Regions from separate parts of the Streptomyces sp. NPDC036815 genome, predicted to be linked through region 2. Evidence: predicted binding sites of a transcription regulator. Region 2 holds the regulator's gene; each other region holds the start of a gene.

Region 1 (5,961 bases), on a different contig from region 2:
CCCGATGAGCTCGCGCAGGTCCGCGTCCGTGACCGTGAACGGCAGCTCCCTGTCGCCCAGTTCGTGCTGGGCGGCGATCTTGCGGAGCAGCCGTGCCACGGAGCGCTCCAGGTTGCGCACGCCCGCTTCGCGCGTGTACTCGCCGGCGAGCTTGCGCAGCGCGCTCTCGTCCAGCGTCACCTCGTCCTTCTCCAGGCCCGCCCGCTCCAGCTGGCGCGGCAGGAGGTGGTCGCGGCCGATGACGATCTTCTCGTCCTCGGTGTAGCCGTCGAGCCTGACGAGCTCCATGCGGTCGAGGAGGGGCTCGGGGATGGCTTCCAGGACGTTCGCCGTCGCGAGGAAGACGACGTCGCTCAGGTCGAGCTCGACCTCCAGGTAGTGGTCGCGGAAGGTGTGGTTCTGCGCCGGGTCGAGGACTTCGAGGAGGGCGGCGGCCGGGTCGCCCCGGAAGTCCGAGCCGACCTTGTCGATCTCGTCCAGGAGCACCACCGGGTTCATCGACCCGGCCTCCTTGATGGCCCGCACGATCCGCCCGGGCAGCGCCCCCACGTACGTACGACGGTGGCCGCGGATCTCCGCCTCGTCGCGCACACCGCCGAGCGCGACCCGTACGAACTTGCGGCCCATGGCGTGCGCGACGGACTCGCCGAGCGAGGTCTTGCCGACGCCGGGCGGGCCGACGAGGGCGAGCACGGCGCCGCCGCGGCGGCCGCCGACGACCCCGAGACCGCGGTCCGTGCGGCGCTTGCGCACCGCGAGGTACTCGGTGATGCGCTCCTTCACGTCCTGGAGCCCGGAGTGCTCGGCGTCGAGGATCTCCTGGGCGCCCTTGATGTCGTACTCGTCCTCGGTCCGCTCGTTCCAGGGCAGTTCGAGGACGGTGTCGAGCCAGGTCCTGATCCAGGAGCCCTCGGGCGACTGGTCGCTGGACCGCTCCAGCTTGTCGACCTCCTTGAGGGCGGCCTCGCGGACCTTCTCGGGCAGGTCGGCGGCCTCGACGCGGGTGCGGTAGTCGTCGGACTCCTCGGCCGCGTCCTTGCTGTCGCCGTTGAGCTCGCGCAGTTCCTTGCGGACGGCGTCGAGCTGGCGGCGCAGCAGGAACTCGCGCTGCTGCTTGTCCACGCCCTCCTGCACGTCCTTGGCGATGGACTCGGCGACGTCCTGCTCGGCGAGGTGCTCGCGCAGCTGCTCGGTGGCGAGCTTGAGGCGGGCGACCGCGTCCTCGGTCTCCAGGAGCTCGATCTTCTGCTGGACGGTCAGGAACGGCGAGTACCCGGAGTTGTCGGCGAGCGCGGCGACGTCGTCGATCTGCGTCACGCGGTCCACGACCTGCCAGGCGCCGCGCTTCTTCAGCCAGCTGGTGGCGAGCGCCTTGTACTCCTTGACGAGCTCGGTGACGGCGCCCGGCAGGGGCTCGGGCACGGAGTCGTCGATCTTCTGGCCCTCGACCCAGAGCGCCGCGCCGGGTCCTGTCGTGCCCGCGCCGATGCGCACGCGGCCGCGGCCGCGGATGAGGGCGCCGGGGTCGCCGTCGGAGAGCCGGCCGACCTGCTCGACGGTGCCGAGGACACCGGTCGCGGCGTACGTCCCGTCGATGCGCGGAACAAGCAGCACCTTCGGCTTGCTGTCGCCACTGGACCGGGCGGCGGCCTGCGCGGCCTCCACCGCGGCCCGTACCTCCGCGTCGGACAGGTCGAACGGCACCACCATGCCGGGCAGGACGACCTCGTCGTCGAGCGGCAGCACGGGCAGAGTGAGCGGCGTGTACGTGGTGGACTCAGCAGCCATGATCTCCCCTTCGGCATTCAAGTTGAGCTATACCGACTCAATGCTTATGAGCTTCGGGATGTTCCCCCAAGCCTGTTCGCTGTGAGCGATCACCCGGAGACGCTCGGAGCGGGGCGCGTGGCGAGGGGCCGTTTCCAGTCACGCGGGGTGCGGATGTCCACCGGGCGGCGTTCCCCTGCGGCCGTTCCGTTGGGACCGTGGATACTCCGACTCTCACGGAGGGCAGCCATGGTGGACACACCGGGGACCGGCGACGGCGGCACGCAGGAGGTGGCCGGGGAGCTCGTGGAGCACGCGCTGGGGCACCTCTTCTCCGCGGCGCTGCGCACGGCGGCGCACTGCCGGATAGCCGACCGGCTCGCGGCGGGCCCGCGCACCGCCGGACAACTGGCCGAACTGACCGACACCCACGCCGGGCATCTGCGCCGCGTCCTGCGCTATCTCGCCACGCGCGGCATCTTCCGCGAGGACGCGACGGGCGCGTTCCACCTCACGCCGCTCGGGGACGCCCTGCGCACGGACGCGCCGAATTCCCTGCACGAGGCGGTCCTGCTGCTGACCGACACGATCTTCCTGCGGACCTCGGCGGGCCTGGAGGAGACGGTGCGCAAGGCGGGCCCGTCCTTCGAGCGCCTCTTCGGCAAGCCGTTCTTCGACCACCTCGCCGACGACCCGGCCCTCGAGGAGCTGTTCGACACCGGCATGGCCGCGCTCTCGGGCCCGATCGACGCGGTGATCGCCGGGACGTACCCCTTCCCGGAGAAGGGCACCGTGGTGGACGTGGGCGGCGGCCGCGGCGGGCTGCTGCGCGCGGTCCTGCGCGGGCGCCCCGGCCTGACGGGCGTCCTCTTCGACCGTCCTGCCGCGGTGAGCACCCACATGCTGGCCGACGACGACGCGTTGCGGGGCAGGTGGCGGGCCGACGCCGGGGACTTCTTCACCGAGGTCCCCGAGGGCGGCGACCTCTACGTGATCAAGCACGTCCTGCACAACTGGCCGGACGACGGCTGCCTGCGGATCCTGCGCAACTGCCGGGCGGCGATGGCACCGGACGCGCGCCTCCTGATCGTCGACGCCGTGCTGCCCGGCGGCAACGCACCGCACCTCGGCAAGACCCTGGACGTGGTGATGTCGGCCGTGCTCGGCGGCCAGGAGCGGACGGAGGACGAGTTCTCGGCGCTGCTGACGGTGGCGGGGCTGCGGCTCACGCGCATTCTGCCCACCGAGATGCACCCGTCGATCGTGGAGGCGGAGGCGGCATAGGCCGCGGCTGCTGTGCCCGTCCGCCCCGCGACGCCCACCACGTTCGCGGTGCGGGCGGCCCGCGTGCCCCGCCCGGGTCGCCCGCCATCGGGCGCGCTCCGACCCCCGCCCCTGTATCCAAGATCATCATGTGCAGAATGACCCGTATGCCGATGACGAACGTTCAGCAGCCGGGCCCTGTCGCCCCGAAGGCGGCGACGCCCGAGGACGCCTCACCGATCGGCCGCATACTGGCCCGCGCCTTCGACGACGACCCGATGATGCGCTGGTTCTTCCCCGACGGCGCGACGCGCGAGGCGGGCCTCGGCCGCTACTTCGCGACCCTCTTCACCCGGCAGTACGTGCGCCACGGCGTCTGCGAGCACACCCCGTCGGCGGCGGCCTACTGGGTGCCGCCGGGCGCGCAGGACAAGGCCGTGCCCGACGCGGAGACCGTCGAGCAGCTCGCGGAGATCCTGGGCGACCGGGCCGCGCTGTTCCGCGAGGCGGCGGCCGCGGCCGCCGGGCACGGTCCCCATGAGCCGCACTGGTACCTGGCCGTCCTCGGCGCCGACCCGGCCGCCCAGGGCCGGGGCCACGGCGCCGCCCTGCTCCGCTCGGGCCTCGCCAAGGCCGACGCGGCCGGCCTGCCCGTCCATCTGGAGTCCTCCAAGCCGGAGAACCTGCCCTTCTACGAGCACTTCGGCTTCACGGTGCTCGACGAGGTCAGGCTCCCGGGCGGTGGCCCGCTCCTGTGGGCGATGCGCCGCGCACCGGGCCGTCCGGCCGGCGCCTGAGCCCGATCAGCGGCCAGGTGGCGACGCCGATCAGGAGCGCGAGCAGGTGGCCCCAGTTGGTCATCGGATCGGTGAACGCGATCAGGTCCTGGACCAGCATGCAGCCGAACCCGGCGAGGACGGCCCAGCGCAGCCACGGCGTGAGGAGCCCCGCGAGCGCGCCGACGCTGGCGGCCACGCCGAAGCTGATGCCGTAGTCGAGCCGGTGCAGCGAACTGTCGGGCAGGTGGCCCGCCAGGACGGAGAGGGCCACGGGGACCTCGGTCACGAGCGTCGCGACGACGTGGCCGAGGAGGAAAACCGCCGCGGTGCGGATGCCGCCGATGCGGCGCTCCAGCGCGGTGAGCACCAGCAGGAAGCCGACCGCGTACGGGGACGTGATGCCGCCCGCGATCCACAGGGCGCTGGCGACCAGGACGAGGACGGGGTTCTGCGCGAGGTGCGCCACATCGGTGCTCGACCCGCGCAGGAGCGAGGAGACGAGGTCCGGGTCGGCGTACCGGGCGACCATCGAGGTGGCGGCGAGCACGAGCGCGTACCCGAAGGTGAACGGCGTCCCGGTGGGGGTGGGCAGCAACCGCCCGAGCCGCGCCAGGAAGCGCGAAAGGGGACGGCGCGGGAGGACGGCGCCGACGGCGGTGGCGCCGGGGGCGACGGTCACGGCGGCAGCGGCGCCCGCATCCGGGACGGCGGCGGCCTCGTCGGCAACGGCGCCCACGCCAGGGACAGCGGCGGTCACGACGGCGGCGGCACCCACGCCCGGGACGGCAGCGGTCACGACGGGGGCGGCACCCACGCCCGGGACAGCAGCATCCTCGACCGCAGCACCCACATCCGCGGCGGCAGCCGCCTCGACGGCAGCGGCGCCCGCATCCGGGGCGCCATCTCCGGCGTGCGCTGCGCGCGCCGGGTCCGGTGGGGGCCGGTGCGCCGGCTGGCGCGGTATTCCGTTCAGGGTGCCCGGCGTCGCCGCGTCGGACGCGGCCGCGGCGGGCCGCACGCTCTGGTTCACGGGTGAGGCGCTCCTTCCGTCCCACCCCACCCTTTGCCCACTTTTCCGCCGCTGTCTATGACGGGCGCCACGTGAGGTGCGTCTCACAGGCAACCCACGGGGTGGTTTCTGCGTCGCCGGGGAAATCGCCTGGGCCGCGGCGGCCCGTCGAAATACGCTGCCGCCATGCACACCCACACCACCGCCCCCGTCGTCCTCGACCGGCGCGAGGGCCCGTACGGAGAGGTCGTCCTGCGCCGCCACGGCGAGCTGTTGCAGATCATCGCCAACGGCTGCTTCCTGATGGACACCTCCGACGGCCGCTCCGAGCGGCTGCTCGTCGACGCGGCCCGCGACGCCCTCGACGACCGCCCGTCCCCCGCCGTCCTCATCGGCGGTCTCGGCGTCGGGTTCTCCCTCGCGCACGCCGCCGCGGACCCCCGCTGGGGACGCGTCGCCGTCGTCGAGCGCGAGCAGGCGATCATCGACTGGCACACCGCGGGACCGCTCGCCGAACTGTCCGGTGCCGCGCTCGCCGACCCACGTACGCAGATTCTTCACACCGACCTCGTCACATACGTCCGCGAGGCACCGGAGACGTACGACGCGCTCTGCCTGGACATCGACAACGGCCCCGACTGGACGGTGACGGAGGGCAACAACTCCCTTTACTCGCCTGCCGGTCTGGCCGCCTGCAAAGCCCGTCTGAACCCCGGCGGAGTGCTCGCCGTATGGTCCGCCCAACCCTCGTCCGCTTTCGACGACGCTCTACGGAATGCCGGATTCCAGAGGGTACGGACGGAAGAGATCCCCGTTGCCCGAGGCGTCCCGGACGTGGTCCATCTCGGCGTCAGGGCTGCGTAGCCGAGGTGCCTTCGCGACCCGTACTCTGCTGACCGAACACAAGCGATCAGTGTCAGGGGCGGGCGATGGAGCAGACACACACCTCCCAGAACGGCGCCACGGCGGCGACGCCGGGCGCCCAGCGCCGGGTGCTGGTGGTCGAGGACGACCCGACGATCGTCGACGCCATCGCCGCCCGGCTGCGTGCCGAGGGTTTCGTCGTGCAAACGGCGGTCGACGGTCCTTCGGCGGTGGACACCGCCCAGGCCTGGCAGCCCGACCTGCTGATCCTGGACATCA
Region 2 (5,961 bases):
CTCGACCAGGGCCACCCGAAGTGACCGCCGGGTCCCACCCCCACGGCCCCGACGAACTCTGCGAAGCCGGTTCCGCGCTCTACGCCCGCGCCCTGCGCGAGAGCCGCGTCGCACGGGCGGACGCCGAACCGTCCCCGTGCCTGGTCGACTTCGGGCTGCTGCACCCGGACGCCGACGACCCCCGGTGGCTCCTCCCGGCCCCGCCGGCCCGCACCCTGCCCCGGCTGCTCGAAGGCATACAGGACCGCATCGCCGCGCAACGCCTCAGCGAGGCCCGCCTCGCCACGGCGTTCGAGCCGCTCATGGAGCTGGCCCGCGCATCGGTGCGCGGCTCCGCGCCCCGCGCCATCACCGTGCTGCGCGAACTGCCCGAGATCCAGGAGGCGGTGAGCCGCGCCCTGTCCGGGCCCAGGTCCGGTGCCGGCGCCGGTGCCCGGCAGGAGATGCTCTCCATCCAGCCCGGCGGGGTCCAACCCCCGGTGATACTGGACCAGTTCCTCGCGGAAGTGCGCGGCGTCCTCGCCAGAGGCGGCCGGCTGCGCACCCTCTACCAGCACACGACGCGCCACTCCCTGCCCGTCTTCGCGTACCACGAGACACTCGACGGCGACACCGAGGTCCGCACGCTGGCGGAGGTCCCCGAGCGGCTCTTCGTCCTCGACAGGACCGTGGCGTTCATCCCCGCGAACAAGGACCACACCGCGGCCCTCGAGATCCGCCACCCCGTCCTCATCGAGTACTTCGTGACGGCCTTCGAGCGCCTCTGGAGCCTCGCCGTCCCCCTGGACCCGCACGTCGCCCCGCTCCCCGCGGACAGCGGCGTCACCCCCCGCCAGCGCGACATCGCCCGCCTCCTCGTCGAGGGCCGCACCGACGCCGACATCGCCGAGCGCCTCGGCATGAACATCCGGACCGCCCGCATCCACATCGCCAAGCTCGCCGCCACGCTCGGCAGCGGCAGCCGCGCTCAACTCGGCTATCTGATCGGCCGGTCGGGCATTCTCGGCCAAGATCGGTGACGGCACTTTCCGCGGCACGGGGCGCACGGCACAGGCGCCCATAACCGGACACCCGGAAGCCGCCGTCCAGAAGCAGACACTTCCACCACGGCATCCGGCCCGCCCCGCCCCCGCCTGCATAGAATCGCGACGCTTCAACCAGGCAGGAGGGGGCCCGCATGGCCACGAAGCACTCACCGCACGCCGTCGAGGAGCTCTGTACGGCAGGGCTTTCCGTCTACAGCCGTGCCGTGCGCGAGGGCCGGATCCACCACAGCGAGACCGAACCGGCACCCTGCCTCGTGGAGCTCGGCCTCCTCCAGCCCGGCCTCGACGGCCTGCAGTGGCTGCAGCCCACCGCCCCCGCCGTCGCCCTGCCCCGGCTCCTTCGCACCATGGAGGACCGCGTCGAGGAAGAGCGCTGCCACGAGGCCCGGCTCAGCGCGTCGTTCGAACCGTTCCGCTGCCTCGACGCCCCGCTCGACTCCGGCTCCTCCCCGCCCACCATCACCGTCCTCGACGGCCTCGACCGCATCAACTCGGCCATAGACCGGGCCATGAACGAGGTCACGGAGGAGTTCCTCGCGGTCCAGCCGGGCGGCACCCGGCCCCCCGAGACCCTGGCCGAAGTCTTCCCCCGGGACCAGGCGATCCTGACCAGGGGCTGCCGCATGCGCACCCTCTACCAGCACACGACGCGCCACTCCCTGCCCGTGCTCGCCTACTTCGAGCAACTGGACGGCGACACCGAGGCCCGCACCCTCGACGAGGTCACCGACCGGCTCTTCGTCTTCGACCGCACCGTGGCCTTCATACCGGCGAGCAGGGACCGCAGCGTCGCCCTCGAACTCCGCCACCCGGCCCTCGTGGAGTACTTCGCCACCACGTTCTGGCGGCTGTGGCATCTGGCCACCCCCATGTGGCCGCAGGCCGCCCCCGAACCCACCGAGAACGGCATCACCACCCGCCAGCGCGCCGTCGCCGGGCTCCTCGTCGAAGGCCTCACCGACGCGGAGATAGCCGACCGCCTCGGCATGAACATCCGCACCGCCCGCGTCCACATCGCCAAGCTCGCCGCCACCCTGGGCAGCCGCAGCCGCGCCCAGCTCGGCTACCTCATAGGCCACTCGGGAATCCTGTCCCGCCAGCAGGAGCACTGAGGCGCCGGGCCCACGGCCTCTCAGGCCCCCGCCCCTTCCCCCCACTCCCGCAGCAGCCGCTCCCGCTCCGCCGCCCGCGGCGACCCGCCCTCGTGGCGGCGGCCCCAGTCCGCCATCGCCGTCAGCGTGGTGATCAGGGTGCCCGCGCCCTCCGTGAGACGGGCCAGGAGCGCGCGGGAGAGGTCGTACTCCGTCCGGGAGTAGCCGACCGCCGCCGCCGTGTACGCCGTCAGTTCCGTGTCGCCGTCGGGGGACGCGAGGCGCACCGTCATCGTGGGGGCCTCGTCGCCGCCGCCGAGGCCGACCGTGAGGACCAGGTCGACCGCCGTGCTCACGTGCCGCCGCAGCGACTTCACCGGGACGTCGTCGACCGTCAGCGCGCGCACGTCCTCCCACGGCCACATGGCGGACTGGCCGTCGCCCAGGGCCAGGACACCCTCCGGGGTCAGCCGCACCCCGGGGGCCAGCCCGGCCGGCTTCGCGCCCACGTACACATCGCCCTCGGCGATCCAGAACAGCCCCACCATGGCCACGGTCGGCTCAACTCCCCCGGGTAGTCCCCATCAAGTGCCCAGCACACATCAAGACAGGGCCGGGAGGTTGTCACCTCCCGGCCCTGTCTCAGGGTACTGAACCAGCCGAAACCTACTGCTCGGTCGCCCGCTTGGGACGCCAGACCACCAGCGCGCTCGCCTGCTGCACGTCCTGGTAGGGGACGAGGTCGCGACGGTACGAGGCGTGCACCGCCGCTTCACGCTGCTGCATGGCGCTGGCGGCGCCCTCCACGGCCGCGGTGAGCTCCGCGACGCGCGACTGGAGCGCGGTGACCTGGTTCTCCAGCTCGATGATGCGCTTGATGCCGGCGAGGTTGATGCCCTCCTCCTGCGACAACTGCTGCACGGTGCGCAGCAGTTCGATGTCGCGGGCGGAGTACCGCCGGCCCCGGCCCGCGGTGCGGTCCGGGGAGACGAGACCCAGGCGGTCGTACTGCCGCAGGGTCTGCGGATGCAGGCCGGAGAGCTGGGCGGCCACCGAAATGACGTACACCGGCGTCTCGTCGGTGAGTTGGTACGCCCTGCCCAGTCCGGGCTGTCGACGACGGCCGTCCATCTCATGCTCCCTTCGCGGCCTGGAACAGTTCTGCCCGCGGGTCGTCGCCCGCAGTCGCCTCGCGGTAGGACTCCAGGGCTTCCTTCGCCCCGTCCGACAGGGAGGTCGGAACCGCTACCTCCACCGTCACGAGCAGATCGCCCCGGGAGCCGTCCTTGCGGACCGCGCCCTTTCCGCGGGCCCGCATCGTACGGCCGTTGGGCGTGCCTGCGGGCAGCTTCAGGGTGACGGGCGGACCGCCAAGGGTGGGCACCTTCACCTCGCCGCCCAGCGCCGCCTCGGGGTACGAGACCGGCACCGTGACCGTGAGGTTGTCGCCCTTGCGGCCGAAGACCGGGTGGGCGTCGACGTGCACGACCACGTACAGATCGCCGGCCGGGCCGCCCCGCTCGCCGGGCGCGCCCTTGCCGCGCAGGCGGATGCGCTGCCCGTCCGAGACGCCGGCCGGGATCCGCACCTGCATCGTCCGGGACGACTTGGCGCGGCCGCTGCCGCCGCAGACCTCGCACGGGTCCTGGGCGATCAGCCCGCGGCCCTTGCAGTCCATGCACGGGTCGGTGAGGGAGAACCCGCCGCCCCCGCCCCGTGAGACCTGGCCCGTACCGACGCAGGTCGGGCACACGCGCGGCGTGCCGTTCTTGTCGCCGGTGCCGGAACACGCCTTGCAGGGCGCCTGGGAGGACATGCGCAGCGGCACCGTCGCGCCGTCCACCGCCTCCGTGAAACTCAGCGTGACCTCGGACTCGATGTCCTGGCCGCGCCTCGGCTGCGTACGCGTGCCGGAACCGGCACCCGCGCCGCCGCGGTTGAACAGGCCCCCGAAGACGTCACCGAGACCGCCCCCGAAGCCGCCGGCCGCTCCACCGCCGCCCTGGGCGCCGCCTCCGAAGAGGTCGCCCAGGTCGAAGTTGAACGAGCCGCCGCCGGCTCCGGGACCCTGCCGGAATCCTCCGTTGCCGAAGAGGGCACGCGCTTCGTCGTACTCCTTGCGCTTCTTGGGGTCGCCGAGGACGTCGTTCGCCTCGGAGATCTCCTTGAAGCGCTCCTCCGCCTTGGTGTTGCCCTTGTTGGCGTCCGGGTGGTTCTCGCGGGCGAGCTTCCGGTACGCCTTCTTGATCTCGGCTTCGGTGGCGTCCTTGGGGACGCCGAGGACCTTGTAGTAGTCCTTCTCGATGAAGTCCTTGGTGCTCATCCTCGACGTACCCCCTTTCGGTACTCCCTCGTCAGTGCAACGTCAGCCCTCGTCCGGGCCACCGCTGTCCTTGTCCGTCGGCTCGGCCGACTCGGCCGCGTCGCCCTCGGCCGTCTCGCCCTTGACCGTCTGCGCGCCGGGCTGCGGCTCGGCGACGGCCACCCGCGCGGGGCGGATGGTGCGCTCGCCGATGCGATACCCCGGCTGCAGGATCGCGACGCACGTCGTCTCGGTGACGTCCGGTGCGTAGCTGTGCATCAGGGCTTCGTGGATCGTCGGGTCGAAGGGCTCGCCCTCCTTGCCGAACTGCTGAAGGCCCAGCTTGGCGACGACGGTCTCGAGGGACTCGGCCACCGACTTGAAGCCGCCCACCAGCTCGCCGTGCTCACGGGCGCGGCCGATGTCGTCGAGGGTGGGGAGGAGCTCGGAGAGGAGGTTCGCCGAGGCGATCTCCTTCACCGTCACCTTGTCCCGCTCCACCCGGCGGCGGTAGTTCTGGTACTCGGCCTGCAGCCGCTGGAGGTCCGCGGTGCGCTCGTTGAGCGCGGTGCGCACCTGGTCCAGCTGGGCGGTCAGGCCCACGTCCTGGGCGGACGTCTTGTTGCTTTCCGCGTCCCCGGCCGGGGCCGCCGCGCCCTCCTCGGTGGAGGGCTCGGCAGCCTTCGGCGCGGCGTCATCAGAGGTGGCGCCAGAGGGGACGTCGGGCTTCTCGGCGCTGTCGCCGAAACCCGGGGTCTCCTCGGTCATCAGGCAGCGCCACCCTTCGCGTCACCGGGCTTCTCGTCGTCCACGATCTCGGCGTCGACGACGTCGTCGTCGGCCTTGGCCTCGGCGTCGGGACCGGGGGCGGCACCCTCGGCGCCGGCGGCCTGGGCGTCGGCGTACATGGCCTGGCCCAGCTTCTGCGAGACGGCGGCGACCTTCTCGGTGGCGGTGCGGATCTCGGCCGTGTCCTCGCCCTTGAGCTTCTCCTTCAGCTCGCCGACGGCGGTCTCGACCTCGGTCTTCACGTCAGCCGGAACCTTGTCCTCGTTGTCCTTGAGGAACTTCTCCGTCTGGTAGACGAGCTGCTCGCCCTGGTTGCGGGACTCGGCGGCCTCGCGGCGGGCGTGGTCCTCGTCCGCGTACTTCTCGGCCTCTTCGCGCATCCGGTTGACCTCGTCCTTCGGCAGCGAGGAGCCACCGGTGACGGTCATCTTCTGCTCCTTGCCCGTGCCGAGGTCCTTCGCGGTCACGTGCATGATGCCGTTGGCGTCGATGTCGAAGGAGACCTCGATCTGCGGGACACCGCGCGGGGCCGGCGGCAGGCCCGTGAGCTCGAACATGCCGAGCTTCTTGTTGTACGCCGCGATCTCGCGCTCGCCCTGGTAGACCTGGATCTGGACGGACGGCTGGTTGTCCTCGGCCGTCGTGAAGATCTCGGAGCGCTTGGTCGGGATCGTGGTGTTGCGCTCGATGAGCTTGGTCATGATCCCTCCCTTGGTCTCGATGCCGAGGGACA
Region 3 (5,961 bases), on a different contig from region 2:
GGTCCGGGTACGCGGCCGTCTACCAGGGCGTGTTGTTCCTCTTCGCGGGCGTGCTCGTCTACGCGTGGATGGCGGCCTGCAAGCAGCGGGCCGCCACCGTCAACGGCCGATCCGGTTCCTGACGTTCGCGACTACCGCGCGAGCGGCGCGACGACCCAGCGGCGGGTCTTGAACATGCTGCCCTGCGCGCCGATCTCGATCAGCTTGCGGGCCGCCGGGTAGGCCTCGTCGCCCTCCAGCTCGTAGCCGACCTCGAACGTGCCGGGAACGTCCGAGACCTGGGGCGGACGTTGCGCCGCCGCGCCCGGCGCCGCCGCGTCGGCGGTCTCCGCGGCGAGGTGCGCGAGCAGCTTGCGCTGTGCCCCGTCGAGCGCCTTGCGCGGGTCGCGCTCCAGCGGCGCCGCCGTGGCCTTGCCGCCCTTGGGCGGTGGCGGCGAGACCTCGGTGCTCGGCTCGCGGGTGACGCCGGTGGCCTGGCGGGTGGCGATCTGCGCCTGGACGGGGGTGCCGTCGTTGTCGAGGCCGACGCGGATGAGGCCGTGGCCCGGCGTGATGACGGGAACGCCGTCGAAGACCTGCCGGAACGTGACGTGGGTCTGCAGCGAGACCGGCCGCCCGATCTCGGAGCCGTCCTTCGTGCCGGAGTTCTGCATCAGGTCGTGCACGCTGTCGACGACCAGCTCGGCGCCCTCGGCGTAGCGCTCGGCGACGCCGCGCGCCATCTCGATCGCGCGGTCGGTGGAGAGCTGCTGGGTGTTGCGGTGGTTGGGCTCGGCGAGCCTGATCCAGCGGTTGCCCTGCGGGCCCGTGGAGATGACGCGGTCGCCGGAGGTCGCGCTGAGCACGCCGAGCCGCTCGACCTGGACCTCCTGCAGCGCCGCCGACGGAATGTCGGCCAGCTGCCCGAGCCTGCTGAGCTCAGCGCCCGGGTCGCGGGGCGCCAGCTGCACGATCTCCTGCCGGCCCGGCAGCTGGGTGAGCAGCTCCCGTACGCCCTGGCGGGCGTAGTACCAGCGCCACGCGTACCAGTTGTCCGGCACGTGGTCGCGGTAGAAGTTCCGCTCGGTGTTGAGGCGGTTGGTCGCCTCCGCCTGGGTGGAGCCGACGGCGCACACCGAGGGTGCCTGGCCGTGGTAGATGTCCCAGCTGGCGTTGAGCCACGCGTCGCAGTACGTCTGCCCGGCCCGCCACTTCTCCCAGAACTTCTTTCCGTAGTCGCCGCTGTCGATGGAGGTGGTCTCGAACCCGAAGATCATCCGGAAGCCGATGTTGGGTCCGGCCCAGGTGCGGATCGGGGAGTGGCCGCCGGTGACCTTCAGCGAGTCGCAGGTCGACCAGAAGACGTAGTTCGCCTTCTCGTTGCCGAGCGCCATCCGGTTGGAGATGGCGTCGCTGCGGCCGTCCCAGACGGCGCCGAGCGGCGCGAAGAAGACGCCGTTGCCGTCCATGCCGCCGTGGCCCGAGTGGTAGACGGCGACGACCGCGTCCATGCCGTAGCGGTCCTGCCAGTTGTCGTACGTCTCCTCGTACGCCCACACCTGCGCGCCGCCGTCGGCGAACCAGAAGTTGCGGTCGTAGAACTGCTGGAGGTACGCCAGCCAGCCGGTGGCGTCCTCGTGCGTGTGGTAGAGCGTCGCCTGGTTGACGAACTTCTGGATGCTGAAGGCACCCCACCAGCCGAAGGTCGAATCCCGGTCACCGGCCGCTCCCGGCTTCTCCGGTTCGAGTGGAGAGGGACCGCGGTCCGAGTAGTTGATGCGCATGGCCATACCCCCTGAGACGATCTCCTCGCTCCCTGCGCGAGGGGGCCTCAAAGTGTCACCGCGGACGCGCCTTGCCCAGTTGTCATTCCGGCCATAGGCCCCCTGTCACGGACCTGTTCCCGCACCTCAGAGGCCTCTGTGGCGCGGCGGCGCACACAACTTGTTCGTATCGGCCGACGCGCACCTGCGGCCCCCGCTCGAACACCACCGGGACCACGCTCCGCCTTGCGCGGCCCGTTTTCACCCCGGGGGTCCACCGCGTCGGAGAACCCGGCTTCCTCGGGGGAGCGGGTGGCTTGTTCGGCACGGTGCGGGGTCGCTCTCCCCGGCAGTGCGCGGCCCGGCCCCTCCCGGCTGCCGGCACCCGGCCCGTACGGCGTAGCGTCTGCAGTTCAATGTCGGTGGTGAGGAGCGGAGTTGCCCATGCACAGCGCGGAGAGTCGGATCGATACGTCGACCGCACATTCGGCCCGGGTGTACGACTACATCCTGGGAGGCAAGGACCACTACCTCGTCGACATCGAGGCCGGCGACGCCATGTGCCAGCACTGGCCGGCGCTGCCCGTGCACATGCTGGAGAACAGGCGGTTCATGCACCGCGCCGGGCGCTACCTCGCCCAGGAGCAGGGCGTCCGGCAGTTCCTCGACATCGGCACCGGCCTGCCCACCGCCCCCAACCTGCACGAGGTGGTGCAGGGCGTGGCGCCGGAGTCCCGCGTGGTCTACGTCGACAACGACCCCATCGTGCTGGCCCACGCCCGCGCCCTGCTGCAGAGCTCCCCCGAGGGGGCGACCGCCTACGTCGACGCCGACATGCACGATCCCGACGCCATCCTGGACAGCCCCGAGTTCCGCGCGCTGATCGATCTGGACGAGCCGGTGGGCCTGATGGTCATCGGGATCCTGCACTTCATCCTGCCGCCGGACGACCAGAGCCTGGTCCAGCGGCTGCTCGAACCGCTGCCGTCGGGCAGCTTCCTCGCGCTGACGATCGGCACCGCCGACTTCGCGCCCGAGGAGGTCGGCCGGGTGGCCGAGGAGTACGCGCAGCAGGGCATGCCCATGGTGCTGCGTGACCTGCCGACCGCCACGTCCTTCTTCGACGGGATGGATCTGGTCGACCCGGGCGTCACCCAGGTGCACACGTGGCGTCCGGGCGCCTTGCAGGACGGCGTCGACGACCGGGCGATCGCCATGTACGGGGCGGTGGCCCGCAAGCGCTGAGAGCCCGTCTTTGAACCCCCGTCTGCGCCACGACGACGGGCAGGTGCCGGGCGGCGGTCGGGGAGGCGAACGACGAGCACGCCGGTTCCGCGACGCCGTGGCCGGTCGACGATCCACTCGTGCCCCGATTCCGCCCGGAGTGTGATCGGATGGCGGAGACGGAACCTCCGATCACACAACCGCACTGAAGGGAACTGCATCGTGGCAACCACGCGCTCCGCGCACACGGTCTGGGAAGGCTCTCTGGCAGAGGGCTCGGGCAACGTCACCTTCGACTCCTCCGGCATCGGGGAGCAGGCGGTGTCCTGGCCGTCGCGCGCCGAGGAGGCGAACGGCAAGACCAGCCCGGAGGAGCTCATCGCCGCCGCGCACTCCAGCTGCTTCGCCATGGCGCTGTCGCACACACTGACCGGCGCGGGCAACCCGCCCACCCGCCTGGTCACCTCCGCCGACGTGACCCTGCAGCCGGGCACCGGCATCACCGGCATCCACCTCACCGTCGAGGGCACCGTGCCCGGCATCGACGAGGCCGCCTTCGTCGAGGCGGCCGAGAAGGCGAAGGGCGGCTGCCCGGTGAGCCAGGCCCTGGCGGGTACGACCATCACGCTTTCGGCCAAGCTGGCCTGAGCGCACGCGGATCGACGACGCCGCCACCCCGTTCGGGGTGGCGGCTTTGTCATGCGCGGCATTGACAAGAACCCGCTCAAGTTTTGTGATGGAGAACGGAGTAGACCTGGAGACGGGGAACGTGAGCTCGCGGCGGAAGGGACTGAACCATGGCACGTGCGGTCGGGATCGATCTCGGCACGACGAACTCAGTGGTGGCCGTACTGGAGGGCGGTGAGCCCACCGTCGTCGCCAACGCGGAGGGCGCGCGCACCACGCCCTCGGTCGTCGCCTTCGCGAAGAACGGCGACGTCCTGGTGGGCGAGGTCGCCAAGCGGCAGGCGGTCACCAACGTGGAGCGCACCGCGCGCTCCGTCAAACGCCATATGGGCGACGGCTCGTGGCGCTTCCCGGAGAGCGGCTCGGTGGACGGCACCCGCTACACCGCGCAGGAGCTGTCCGCGCGCGTCCTGCAGAAACTCAAGCGCGACGCAGAGTCCTACCTCGGCGAGGACGTCACCGACGCGGTGGTCACCGTCCCCGCGTACTTCGACGACACCCAGCGCCAGGCCACCAAGGAGGCCGGTGAGATCGCCGGGCTCAACGTCCTGCGCATCATCAACGAGCCGACGGCCGCGGCCCTGGCGTACGGCCTCGACAAGGGCGACGACGAGACCGTCCTCGTCTTCGACCTCGGCGGCGGCACCTTCGACGTCTCGCTCCTGGAGATGGGCGAGGGCGTCATCGAGGTGAAGGCCACCAACGGCGACACGCAACTCGGCGGCGACGACTGGGACCAGCGGATCGTCGAATACCTGGTGCGCCAGTTCAAGAACGGGCACGGCGTGGACCTCGGCAAGGACAAGATGGCGCTCCAGCGCCTGCGCGAAGCGGCCGAGAAGGCGAAGATCGAGCTGTCCTCGTCGAGCGAGACCGACATCAACCTGCCCTACATCACGGCGTCGGCGGCCGGTCCGCTGCACCTCGCGGAGAAGCTGACGCGCGCCCAGTTCCAGGAGCTCACCGCGGACCTGCTCGACCGCTGCAAGGAGCCCTTCCACCAGGCGGTGAAGGACGCGGGCGTCAAACTGTCCGCGGTGGACCACGTGATCCTGGTGGGCGGCTCCACGCGGATGCCCGCGGTGACGGACCTGGTCAGGGAGCTGACCGGCAAGGACCCGCACAAGGGCGTCAACCCCGACGAGGTGGTGGCGCTCGGCGCCGCCCTCCAGGCCGGGGTGATCCGCGGTGACGTCAAGGACGTCCTGCTGCTCGACGTGACCCCGCTGTCCCTGGGCATCGAGACCAAGGGCGGCATCATGACCAAGCTCATCGAACGCAACACCACGATCCCCACCCGCCGTTCGGAGACCTTCTCCACCGCCGAGGACAACCAGCCCTCCGTCGGCATCCAGGTCTTCCAGGGCGAGCGGGAGATCGCCGCGTACAACAAGAAGCTCGGCGTCTTCGACCTGACGGGCCTGCCGCCCGCCCCGCGCGGCGTTCCCAAGATCGAGGTCACCTTCGACATCGACGCCAACGGGATCATGCACGTCTCGGCCAAGGACGAGGCCACCGGACGTGAGCAGCGCATGACGGTGACCGGCGGCTCCGCACTGCCCAAGGACGACATCAACCGCATGGTGCGGGAGGCCGAGGAGCACGCGGAGGAGGACCGCAGGCGCCGCGAGGCGGCGGAGACCAGGAACCAGGCGGAGCAGCTCGTCTACCAGACGGAACGGTTCCTGCGGGACAACGGCGACAAGGTCCCCGCCGACACCAAGGCCGAAGTGGAGTCCGCGGCGGACGAGTTGAAGGGCCTGCTCAAGGACCGCGCCGACGACACGGCGGCCCTGCGCACCGGCGCGGAGAAGCTCGCCGCGGTGAGCCAGAAGATGGGCCAGGCGATGTACGCGGCCTCCGACGGGGGCACCCAGGAGCAGACACCTGCCGAGGCCGCCCCCGAGGACGGCGTGGTGGACGCCGAGATCGTGGACGAGGACGACCGGAACAAGGGCGGTGACACGTAGGCGAGATGAGGGCGGACGGGTTCAGGAACCCGTCCGCTCCCAGCCCCGCCGGTCCGGCCGCGCCCCCACCCGCTTGGGGTCCCGGGTGCGGTAGACCACGTACGGCCGGAACAGGTACTGCACCGGCGCGCTGAACATGTGGATGAGGCGGGTGAAGGGCAGCAGCGCGAAGAGCAGCATGCCGATGACCGCGTGGATCTGGAAGGTGAGCGGGACGCCCACCATGCGGTCCACGTCCGGCTGGAGGGTGAACAGGCTGCGGGACCAGGGGGCAATGGACTCGCGGTAGTTGTACCCTTCCTCCAGGCCGGAGTTGGTGAGCTTGGCCCACATGCCCA

What was found. Region 2 encodes HspR, which represses chaperone genes until heat shock. Its sites were predicted from a motif close to TTGAGNNNNNNNNNCTCAA; they were not measured.
Region 1: a site for HspR is predicted at 1,811-1,829, ahead of lon (endopeptidase La). Genes of this name have one in related genera too.
Region 3: a site for HspR is predicted at 3,676-3,694, ahead of dnaK (molecular chaperone DnaK). Genes of this name have one in related genera too.

Annotation. Positions count from the first base shown of each region.
Region 1 covers NZ_JBVJPW010000007.1:150,599-156,559, forward strand. Annotated here, with positions in the region: gene lon (endopeptidase La) at 1-1,788, opposite strand, end outside; gene ACZ69I_RS17070 (methyltransferase) at 2,017-3,051, shown strand; gene ACZ69I_RS17075 (GNAT family N-acetyltransferase) at 3,189-3,827, shown strand; gene ACZ69I_RS17080 (rhomboid-like protein) at 3,757-4,545, opposite strand; gene ACZ69I_RS17085 (spermidine synthase family protein) at 5,005-5,682, shown strand; gene ACZ69I_RS17090 (response regulator transcription factor) at 5,748-5,961, shown strand, end outside.
Region 2 covers NZ_JBVJPW010000039.1:23,702-29,662, forward strand. Annotated here, with positions in the region: gene ACZ69I_RS38470 (helix-turn-helix transcriptional regulator) at 1-24, shown strand, start outside; gene ACZ69I_RS38475 (helix-turn-helix transcriptional regulator) at 21-1,019, shown strand; gene ACZ69I_RS38480 (helix-turn-helix transcriptional regulator) at 1,178-2,158, shown strand; gene ACZ69I_RS38485 (hypothetical protein) at 2,179-2,685, opposite strand; gene ACZ69I_RS38490 (heat shock protein transcriptional repressor HspR) at 2,804-3,268, opposite strand; gene dnaJ (molecular chaperone DnaJ) at 3,270-4,460, opposite strand; gene grpE (nucleotide exchange factor GrpE) at 4,503-5,207, opposite strand; gene dnaK (molecular chaperone DnaK) at 5,207-5,961, opposite strand, start outside.
Region 3 covers NZ_JBVJPW010000009.1:349,314-355,274, reverse strand. Annotated here, with positions in the region: gene ACZ69I_RS20930 (amino acid permease) at 1-122, shown strand, start outside; gene ACZ69I_RS20925 (DUF6345 domain-containing protein) at 132-1,763, opposite strand; gene ACZ69I_RS20920 (SAM-dependent methyltransferase) at 2,187-2,987, shown strand; gene ACZ69I_RS20915 (OsmC family protein) at 3,189-3,614, shown strand; gene dnaK (molecular chaperone DnaK) at 3,764-5,623, shown strand; gene narI (respiratory nitrate reductase subunit gamma) at 5,645-5,961, opposite strand, start outside.